DNA from 3 places in the uncultured Psychrobacillus sp. genome. Region 3 is predicted to be linked to each of the others. Evidence: riboswitches for the same ligand, from Rfam matches in the RefSeq annotation. Region 3 holds a riboswitch; each other region holds the start of a gene.
What was found. Region 3 has a riboswitch for S-adenosylmethionine ahead of Q0371_RS00415 (5-methyltetrahydropteroyltriglutamate--homocysteine S-methyltransferase). Riboswitches for the same ligand answer to the same signal wherever they lie in the genome.
Positions count from the first base shown of each region.

Region 1: another riboswitch for S-adenosylmethionine. It lies ahead of Q0371_RS05800 (PLP-dependent transferase); the one in region 3 lies ahead of Q0371_RS00415 (5-methyltetrahydropteroyltriglutamate--homocysteine S-methyltransferase).
Region 2: another riboswitch for S-adenosylmethionine. It lies ahead of metA (homoserine O-succinyltransferase); the one in region 3 lies ahead of Q0371_RS00415 (5-methyltetrahydropteroyltriglutamate--homocysteine S-methyltransferase).

Region 1 covers NZ_CALIED010000023.1:50,180-53,488, reverse strand. The annotation lists gene Q0371_RS05805 (homoserine dehydrogenase) at 1-241, opposite strand, end outside; gene Q0371_RS05800 (PLP-dependent transferase) at 366-1,658, opposite strand; SAM riboswitch class I at 1,780-1,896, opposite strand; gene Q0371_RS05795 (glycerol-3-phosphate acyltransferase) at 2,041-2,682, shown strand; gene Q0371_RS05790 (YdcF family protein) at 2,701-3,288, shown strand.
Region 2 covers NZ_CALIED010000011.1:116,081-119,389, reverse strand. The annotation lists gene speD (adenosylmethionine decarboxylase) at 1-83, opposite strand, end outside; gene metA (homoserine O-succinyltransferase) at 536-1,444, opposite strand; SAM riboswitch class I at 1,590-1,693, opposite strand; gene abc-f (ribosomal protection-like ABC-F family protein) at 1,778-3,309, opposite strand, start outside.
Region 3 covers NZ_CALIED010000006.1:9,803-13,111, reverse strand. The annotation lists gene Q0371_RS00420 (hypothetical protein) at 1-266, opposite strand, end outside; gene Q0371_RS00415 (5-methyltetrahydropteroyltriglutamate--homocysteine S-methyltransferase) at 367-1,473, opposite strand; SAM riboswitch class I at 1,589-1,691, opposite strand; gene Q0371_RS00410 (ABC transporter ATP-binding protein) at 1,764-3,309, opposite strand, start outside.

The DNA of each region.
Region 1 (3,309 bases), on a different contig from region 3:
TGACAATTGCCTCAAAAACTACCTGGAGTCCAGGAATATTCTCAATATCCTCAAAGTCGTCTGTTACCAAAACTCCTGGAGTTTCAGGTCTTTCTTTTGCTAAATTATTTATCAGGATTGCACAAATCTCAATATCCAACCCTAATGATTTTTTTAAGTCTTCTCTTTTTTCATTTACGATGTGATAAATCCCTTGGCCGACTGTTCCAAACCCTAAAATCGCTGCTTTTATTTTTGCCATGCTGTCTCCTCCAAAATGAATCTGTACAATTGAATATAAATAATCGCACTTGTGTAATATTTCAATAAATTTATTGACTATTTTACATATTGTAGACTATTTTTATTCATTATACAATAGGATTCTATCTAGAGAGGACATTTGTTTTTCTCAAAAGTACTTTTTCGAGTGCATTTTGTAAGTCTTCAACAGCCTCCAAGCCAACAGACAAGCGGATTAGATCCTCTGTAACACCTGTTTTTACTAAATCCTCTGGAGTAAGCTGTTGGTGAGTAGTAGAAGCTGGGTGGATAATTAAGGATTTTGCGTCTCCTACATTAGCAACATGAGACCAAATTTCAATATTATCAATAATTTGTCTACCTGCTTCTCTGCCTCCCTTCACTCCAAATGTCAGAATAGAACCGAAGCCATTTTTTAAATACTTTTTAGCCAGCTCGTGCGTTGGATGGTTTTCAAGCCCTAAGTAGTTAACCCATGACACTTCCTCATTTGCATTTAAGTACTCTGCAATCTTCTGTGCATTTTCGTTATGTTTTGGCACTCTTAAGTGAAGTGTTTCTAGTCCTTGAAGAAAGGAAAATGCTGCCTCTGGGCTAAGAGTAGGACCAAAATCCCGAAGCAACTGAACTCTTAGCTTAATTGCAAATGCCACATTTGGTACGTCGATTCCATAACGTAGCCCATGATAAGTAACATCAGGCTCTGTAAATCCTGGAAATTTATCGGAGTTCCAATTGAAATTCCCTCCATCTACTACTACACCACCAATTGTTGTCCCATGTCCTCCAATCCACTTCGTTGCAGAATGTATAACAATGTTAGCTCCATACTCTATAGGATTTGAACCAAAAGGTGTAGCAAATGTGTTATCTACTAATAATGGAACTCCTACTTCATTTGAAATCTTTGAAACAGCTTCTACGTCTAGAACATTTAAGCTTGGATTTCCAATGATTTCTGCAAAGAAGCCTTTCGTTTTGTCTGTAACAGCTTTACGGAAATTTTCTGGGTCAGAGGAATCTACGAATTTTACTGTAATCCCATAACGTGGGAGTGTATGTGCAAATAGATTAAAAGTTCCTCCGTATAAATTTTCAGCAGCTATAATTTCATCTCCAGTTCCAGCAATGTTCAAAATAGAAAATGCTATGGCTGCTGCTCCTGAGGAAAGTGCTACTGCTGCTGTTCCTCCTTCCAGTAATGCAATTCTTTGTTCAAAAACATCTACTGTTGGGTTTGTGATTCTGGAATAGATATTACCAGTCTCTTTCAAGGCAAATAGATTTTGTGCATGCTCTGTGTTTTGAAATACATATGAGGTTGTTTTGTAAATAGGTACTGCTCTAGATCCTGTCACTGGATCAGGCGTTTGTCCACCGTGTAATAGAAGTGTTTCTTTTTGAAGATTAGTCATTTGAATTCCTCCGATTTAGTAGATTAGATGGATGCTGGAGGCCAGAGAGGATTATAGAACTGACAACTATAAAAACCCCTCTTCAATTAAGAAGAGGGGTCAAATTGATGACATGTTCCTCCTCTTATCTTCCAAATTCTATTAAAGAATTTGTAGGATTTAGCACCTTTCCAAGTTATAGAACTTGGTGGTTGCCGGACTTCTTAGGGCCTATTCCCTCAGTCACTCTTGATAAGAGTATTTGATTAGTATTCCATCTTGTTACACAGTATAAGTCTCCATATATTTAGATGTCAAGTCATTTTATAAAAATTCTGAAACTTCTTCTTTTTTTAATCGTTTAATATAATAGATAGAATAATTTTATAAGGGGTGTCATAGAATGATTGTTTGGATTGTTAGCATTCTCCTAACAGGCTACATTATTGGTTCGCTACATGGATCTAAACTCGCTCAATGGATGAGTGGAGTTAATATAAAAAAAGAAGGTCTAAATAATTCCGGAGCATCCAATGCTACTGTCGTACTTGGCTGGAAGTATGGTGTTTTAGTGGGAGTCATAGATATATTAAAGGGTGCCATTATGATTATTGGCGTACGTGTACTTTCTGAGCAGTGGAGCTTGTTTAGTTCATCAGAGCTGGATCTACTTCTTTATCTAGCTGGTGCCGCGGTTATTTTAGGACACAACTTTCCAGTTTTCACAAAATTTAAAGGTGGGAAAGGCACAGCCTCCATTATCGGGGTTTTACTTGCATTACATTGGCCGGTCGGACTGGCTGGATTGCTTATATTAATCTGCGTTACACTTTTAACAGATTATTTGTTGATTGGGGTTTTGTTTTTTTACCTCATATTTTTAGGAGCCTCTGTCTGGACAGCAGATGGAACAGGGCCAATCTTAATAGCAGGCTTCCTATTTTTAATGGCTTCCTTCTTACACATAGAGAATGTCCAACGATTAATACGGAACGAAGAAACAAAAATTTCCTCTGTTATAAAGAAAAAGAAGCCTTCGGTTTAAAGGAAAAGAGTGAGTTAAATGAGCAAAAAAAAGAGGTGGATTGTGGTCATTCCATTCATAATAATCGCATCGAGCGGATTAGGTATGTGGATGCTTACAAGTAAATGGCTCGAGGATGGGTTAAAGCCTAAGGCCGACGGTTCCAATGAGTATGCCATTGTGTTAGGGGCCAAGGTCAAAAAAGGGCACATCCCTTCTCTAGCACTTCTTTATCGTTTGGAAGCAGCACTAGATTATGCTGAAAAATACCCATCTGTAAAACTTGTTGTTACTGGAGGACAGGGACAAGATGAGGATATAGAAGAAGCTATAGTCATGAAGAACTATCTCGTAGAGAATGGAATTATGGAGAGTCGAATCATAGTAGAAGATCAATCTACCTCTACGTATGAAAACCTTTTATACTCTCAACAGCTTCTCCCTGACAGCGTTACCTCTGTCACAATTATTACGAGTGATTTCCATTTACAGCGAGCAAAAATTATAGCTGAGGGAATAGGATGGGACGCAGACGTGGTAGCAGCTAGGACACCACAAATTTCAGAGGCAAAACTACGTTTGCGCGAAAGAGCGGCCTTGCTAAAAACCTTTGTCTCCGGAGAATAACAAGGGAGGGATAAAAAAAGA
Region 2 (3,309 bases), on a different contig from region 3:
ATATCATACATATTAAAGCTTAGTGTTTTCGTCAGATTATTAAAACCATGTAACTCGATTCTTTGTTTTGGTGTCAAACTCATAGACATAACCCCACTTCCAATAATTGAAAATCATACTTTTATAGATATGTGTATCAACAAAATACAATGTCTCTTCAATTTTGTCTTCCCTAATATTTGAATAAATAAAACTAAAATCAATAAAAAACTCCTGAATATTAAAACAGGAGTTTATATGTGTCAATTTCAAAATTCCTGTTTTTATAGAAAAACACGAACAATTAAAAGAGAACAATAAAATTTATATGATTTTTAATAATAAAGTAGAATTGACTTTCGCTCATATCGCGGACGCTTTCCGTGGCGTGAGTGATAAACCATCACCCATCGCTTTCGCACGTGGTTGTAACGTTTTTATCTGTCTCACTCATCCCTGCTTACGTCGCCGCCCTCCGCTGCAATCAATATATATAATGTTCACTTTTATCTTTAAAATGCCTTTTATGAAATTGACTCATATATAATTTTTCTTTTTACTCCCAGTTATAAGGAGTAGCCTGATAAACATAGTAATTCAACCAATTAGAAAATAATAAATGTGTATGTGCCCTCCATGTATTTAATGGCTTATTAGAGGGATTATTATTTGGAAAATAGTATTTTGGCATCTCAATATCTATTCCTTTAGTTATGTCTCTATGATATTCTTCTGCTAATGTGTGCGCATCATACTCTAAATGACCAGTGACCATCACCATTTTATTGTCGTTCGATTTTACAAGAAACACACCTGCTTCCTCCGAAGTGGATAAAATAGTTAGTCGCTCATGCTTTTCTATTTCTTCTTCAGATACAGAAGTGTAACGAGATACGGGAGCATTAAACTCTTCATTAAATCCTCTTATTAAATTCTCCACTTGGTCAGTTAATATATGCCGATACACTCCCGAGCATTTACGAGAAAGTGTGAATTTATCTATACCAAAATGATAATACAGTGCAGCCTGCGCGCCCCAACAAATATGTAAGGTGGAGGTAACATTTGATTTAGACCATTCCATTATTTCCTTCATTTCATTCCAGTAATCGACCTCCTCAAATGGCAACTGTTCTACTGGAGCACCAGTGATAATCATCCCATCAAACTTTTTTTCTCTTATTTGATCAAATGTAGTGTAGAAAGTATCCAAATGGGTTTTGCTGGCATTCTTGGATTCATGCGTCGCTGTATTCATAAAGGTTATATTCACTTGTATTGGGGTATTCCCCAGAAGCCTTAATAGCTGAAGCTCCGTTTTTTCCTTCTCAGGCATTAGATTAAAAATAATAATGTTAAGTGGACGGATGTCCTGCTTGTAAGCACGCTCTTGATCCATGAGAAAAATTTTCTCTTCTTTTAACAGCTTAGCTGCAGGTAATTGTTTCGGAATATTGATAGGCAATGACTTTCCCCTCCCAATGAAATGTGCAAGAGCACCTGTGATTTCGCCTCAAACTAAGTAGGAAATCGAACAGGAGCAAGGCAATTATTAAAATAAATACCTCTCTTTCCATGTAAGAAAAGAGAGGCAGGAATTTGCTAACTAGCTCTTATCTTCCAAGATCGTCTTGTTAGGAATTAGCACCTTTCTGTACAACAGAGGTTGCCGAAGTATCACAGGGCCTAATCCCTCCACTTCTCTTGATAAGAATATTAAATTATTTAAATTATTCGTTAATAAGTTATATTAGCACGCTCTATTACTTATATCAACCCATTTTGAAAAGTATTCGGGTCATTCTGCTAAATCTAGCCATTTCTCCAATAATTGCTCCAATTGCTCCTCTACCCGAAGTTTTTCCAAGCTTAATGCCTCATAATTTTCCCAATCATTCTCTATGCTAATTTGTTTAGTTAGCTCACCTATAACATTTTCGAGCTCACTTATTCGCTTTTCCAAAGGAATTTCCTTTTGTTGTTTGGCAGGTGTTGCTTCTTTTAATGGCTGATTGATTATTTCTTTCCTAGTATTTTCTTTCGAGCAAAACTCATTCCATTTTTCCCTTGCCCATTCGTAAGGGCCTTCAAATGTGGTAAGCTCGCCATGCTCTAGCCAAGCAGTCCTTGGAAATAGTTTATTTAGAAAATATCTATCGTGAGATACAGCAATAATAGTCCCTGTAAAATCATCTAGCGCTTCCTCTAATACTTCTCGTGAATCAATATCAAGATGATTCGTTGGCTCATCTAATATGAGACAATTTATGTCTTGATGCATTAGCTGAGCAAGACGGAGTCGCATTCTTTCTCCTCCGCTTAAATCAGCAATTCTTTTAAAAACATCCGCCCCATAGAACATAAACTTCGCTAAAATGTGTCGAGCCTCTCCTTCTGCCACATTTACTTCTGCTCTAAAAATATCTATTAAGCGAGCTTTTGGATCTGTTATTTCGAAATGTTGAGAAAGATATCCATGGCGCACATTACTACCAAATCGAGCTTCACCCGAATCTATTAACTCTACTCCTCTAAGAATATTCAAAATGGTAGTTTTACCCGTTCCATTCCTACCAACGATTGCAAGACGGTCCTTCCAATATACATGAAGCTCTGCACTGTTTAATAACATTTTTTCACCAAAGCTTTTGAAAGCCTCTTCCATTATGACAACTTCTTTTCCGCTTCGGGGTGCCGCGTCAAAAGATAGACTCATTTTCTTAGGATCTATCAGAGGTTTACGAACCTTTTCCATCCGCTCTAATGCCCGTTCCATATTCCTCGCCTGACGGTGTAAACTCGCATTTGGAGGAACTGCTTGGTTAGCCCAAATCCTTAACCTCTTTATTGCTTCTCTCATTTTCTTTATCTTTTTTTGTTGCTCCTCATACTGTTGAAATTCACGAGTAAGCTTTTCTTCCTTTTCGATTAAAAAAGAAGAATAATTACCATGATATTTCGTAAGCATACCATCCTCAAGATCTGCAACTTTTGTAACTACCTTATCTAAAAAATATCGGTCATGTGAAATAATAACAACTGTACCTGTATAACTAACTAAATACTCCTCTAACCACTCTATTGCAAACAAATCCAAATGATTAGTCGGCTCATCCAACAGTAAAAGGTCTGGCTTGGTTAATAGTAGCTGTCCAAGCATTATTTTCGTTTGCTCTCCACCACTTAAACTTGAAAATGGCTGTTCTACAAAACCACCTAGTTGTAGCCCTTCAACTACTTTATCAATTTCGGAATCAATCGTATATCCGCCCTGTAACGTGAATTTTTCTTGTATGTCTCCATACTGCTTTAGAAGTTTTTCCATTACCT
Region 3 (3,309 bases):
GCTTTTGGGCAGTTTGGAAAAGTAGAGCCAGCCTCTAGAAAAGCTTCATCTCCATCTTCATCCACATAGCGACCGGATGTTAATACTTCCTGCCCTGAGCTGTGGGTATGACTTTCAGAGCGTTTCCAATACGTAACTACTTCCGTGTCGGGACAGGAAGGGAACTTCGAACCTTTTTCTAAAGTTCTAGTACTACCAGACTCACACGTATAATTACCGGTTTCTTCTACGACATCATCTGTTGTATATTCATAAACTTTACTCATCATACATTCCTCCCATATAGAACTGATATCTTATTTAAATAGATACCCTAACAGGCAAATGTAAAAACATTTCTACTAACGTTATTCACATGTGGGTAAGTCAGTTCCAGACATCCTTTGCTATTTGGACTACATGGCGAATTTTTGCCCATTGTTCCTCTTCAGTTAATATGTTTCCTTCCTCAGTAGAAGAAAATCCACATTGAGGACTCAAGCAAAGCTGTTCTTTTGGTACATATTTAGTAGCATCTTCGATGCGAGCTTTAACTAATTCTTCTTCCTCTAGGTCTCCATGCTTAGACGTAATCAGCCCTAGGACAATATTTAAATCCTTTCGATTAACATGTCGTAAAGGCTCGAAACCACCAGAGCGCTCATCGTCAAATTCTAAAAATAAACCATCCACATGTAATCCACCGAATATAGTTTCTGATACTAACTCATAGCTTCCGCTTGTAATATAAGTGGATCGGAAATTTCCCCGACAAATATGCATGGTCACTAGCATATCGGCTGGTCTTTTAGAAATAGACTCATTAATAGCCCTTGCAGAAAGGGATAAGGCTTGCTCTAGCGATAACCCCCTGTCCTTTAAGGAAGCGAGGCCTTCCTCGGAAAAGGAGGTAGCCCATGAAGTATCATCAATCTGAAGATAAAGACAGCCCTCATCGTAAATTGCCTGGATAAACCCTTGATAAGCTGTGATTAAGTCAGAAAATAATTCCTCATCATTGTTATACACACCTTCCTCAATTGCAGCTCGGTAATAAAGCATGTTCGGACTAGGAATAGTAAATTTTACAACAGCATCCCCAGCTGCTTCTTTTAAAAACTTGAAATGCTCAATCATGTAATGGGTACTAAAGCCAATCTTTCCTGTCACCTTAATACCATGAGCTTTTGTTTGCACCCCTTTAAAGGAGAGTCCCTGATCGGTTTCATAAAATTCCACGCCATCTAGTCCGCTTAAAAAATCGAAATGCCACCATTTTCGACGAAATTCTCCATCTGTGATAGAAAGTAATCCAGCTTCCTTCTGTTTTTCTATGAGTTTAATAATCTCTTCATTTTCCACTTGAGTTAGCTGCTCTTGGGAAATATCTTTTTGTTCAAATTGAGCCCTTGCTTGCTTTAAACGTTCCGGTCTCAGGAAGCTTCCAACGTGATCTGCTTTGAAAGGTGCTTTTACAAGTAATTGATTTGTCATATTAAATTCCTACCTTCTATTTATATTATGTTGCGATTACTACTGTCTATAAAATCAAATAAAAAGAGGGCTCGCTTCATAAGAAGAGAACCCTCAATATATATTGAAGTCATTCTTCTTATCTTCAAGACTTAATGTCTATTGGATTTAGCACCACACCTAAAAGGCTGGTTGCTGAGACATCATAGGGCCAATCCCTCCGTCTCTCTTGATAAGAAATAAAATATTAAATTATCTAAATATAATAAAAATAAGTTTAACATGGGCTTTAAACAATTTCAAGGGCTACCTTACTTAGGGATAGCTACCCAGTGACCGTCGGATACCTCAACCAGCTCAGAATTCTTTAATTGATACTTGTCAGTAACATTAGACTCTTCCATGAGCACACGCTTTTTCTTGGCCTCTACTTTTGGGTCAGGGATTGGAATGGCTGCTAAGAGAGACTTAGTGTACGGATGCTGTGGATTAGTATAAAGCTCCTCACTTTCTGCTAGCTCTACAATTTTTCCAGAATACATGACAGCAACGCGATCACTTATATGTTTTACCATGGACAGGTCATGTGCGATAAATAAGTATGTCAGGCCTAGTCTGTGCTGTAAATCCTCCAAAAGCTCTACAATCTGTGCTTGTATAGAAACATCTAAAGCCGATAGAGGTTCGTCACAGACGATAAAATCAGGCTCAACCGCAAGTGCTCGAGCGATACCTATACGTTGTCGCTGTCCACCAGAGAACTCATGTGGATAACGTAATGCATGCGAGGGCTCTAAGCCTACCAATTCTAGTAATTCCTCTACCCGCTTCTTTCTCTCCTCTGCATTTTTGCTCAGACGATGAATATCTAATGCCTGCCCAATAATGTCTAGCACCTTTAAACGAGGATTTAAGGAAGAGTAGGGGTCCTGGAAGATGATTTGCATATGCCGACGCATCGTTTTAAGCTCATTTTTACTTAAACGATTAATGGCCATTCCTTGATATAGCACATCTCCATCTGTAGGCTCATGCAATCGAAGAATCGCCCGACCGGTAGTAGATTTACCTGAGCCTGATTCTCCTACAAGACCAAGAGTTTCCCCGGGCTTTATAAAGAAGCTAATATCGTCAACCGCTTTTAAGACATTCCCGCGACTTACTTGAAAATGCTGTTTTAAAGATTTAACTTCCAGCAGTGGCTTTCCATTTTCTAATCCAATAGAACGAAGAGGAGGTTTCTTCGGCTTTTTCTTCTCGTCTAAACGAGGTAAGGCATTTAATAGTTTTTTCGTATAGTCATGCTTTGGGTTAGCAAAAATTTCTTCGGTAGTTCCTGTTTCAACGATTTCTCCATTTTTCATCACAGCTACACGGTCACACATTCCAGCGACAACTCCAAGGTCATGAGTAATTAAAATAATAGAGGTCCCAAAGCGCTTCTGCATATCCTTCATTAAATTTAGTATTTGAGCTTGAATGGTCACGTCTAACGCAGTAGTTGGCTCATCTGCAATAAGTAGAGTAGGCTTACATGCTAAAGCAATGGCAATCATAACTCTTTGACGCATACCACCAGAAAACTCATGCGGATATTGGTTATAACGTTCTTCACTATTTTTAATTCCTACAAGCTTGAGTATCTCAATAGCTTGTGCCTTTCCCTCTTTTTTCGAGAGCTTTTGGTGCTTAATAAGGCTTTCTGCTATTTGAACGCCGATACGAATGGTTGGATTTAAAGAGGTCATTGGATCCTGAAAAATCATACTGATATCTCTTCCTCTAATAGCTTCCATTTCCTTCTCTGTTTTTGTGTGGAGTTGTTCCCCTAAAAACTCAATGGAACCATTTTTCATG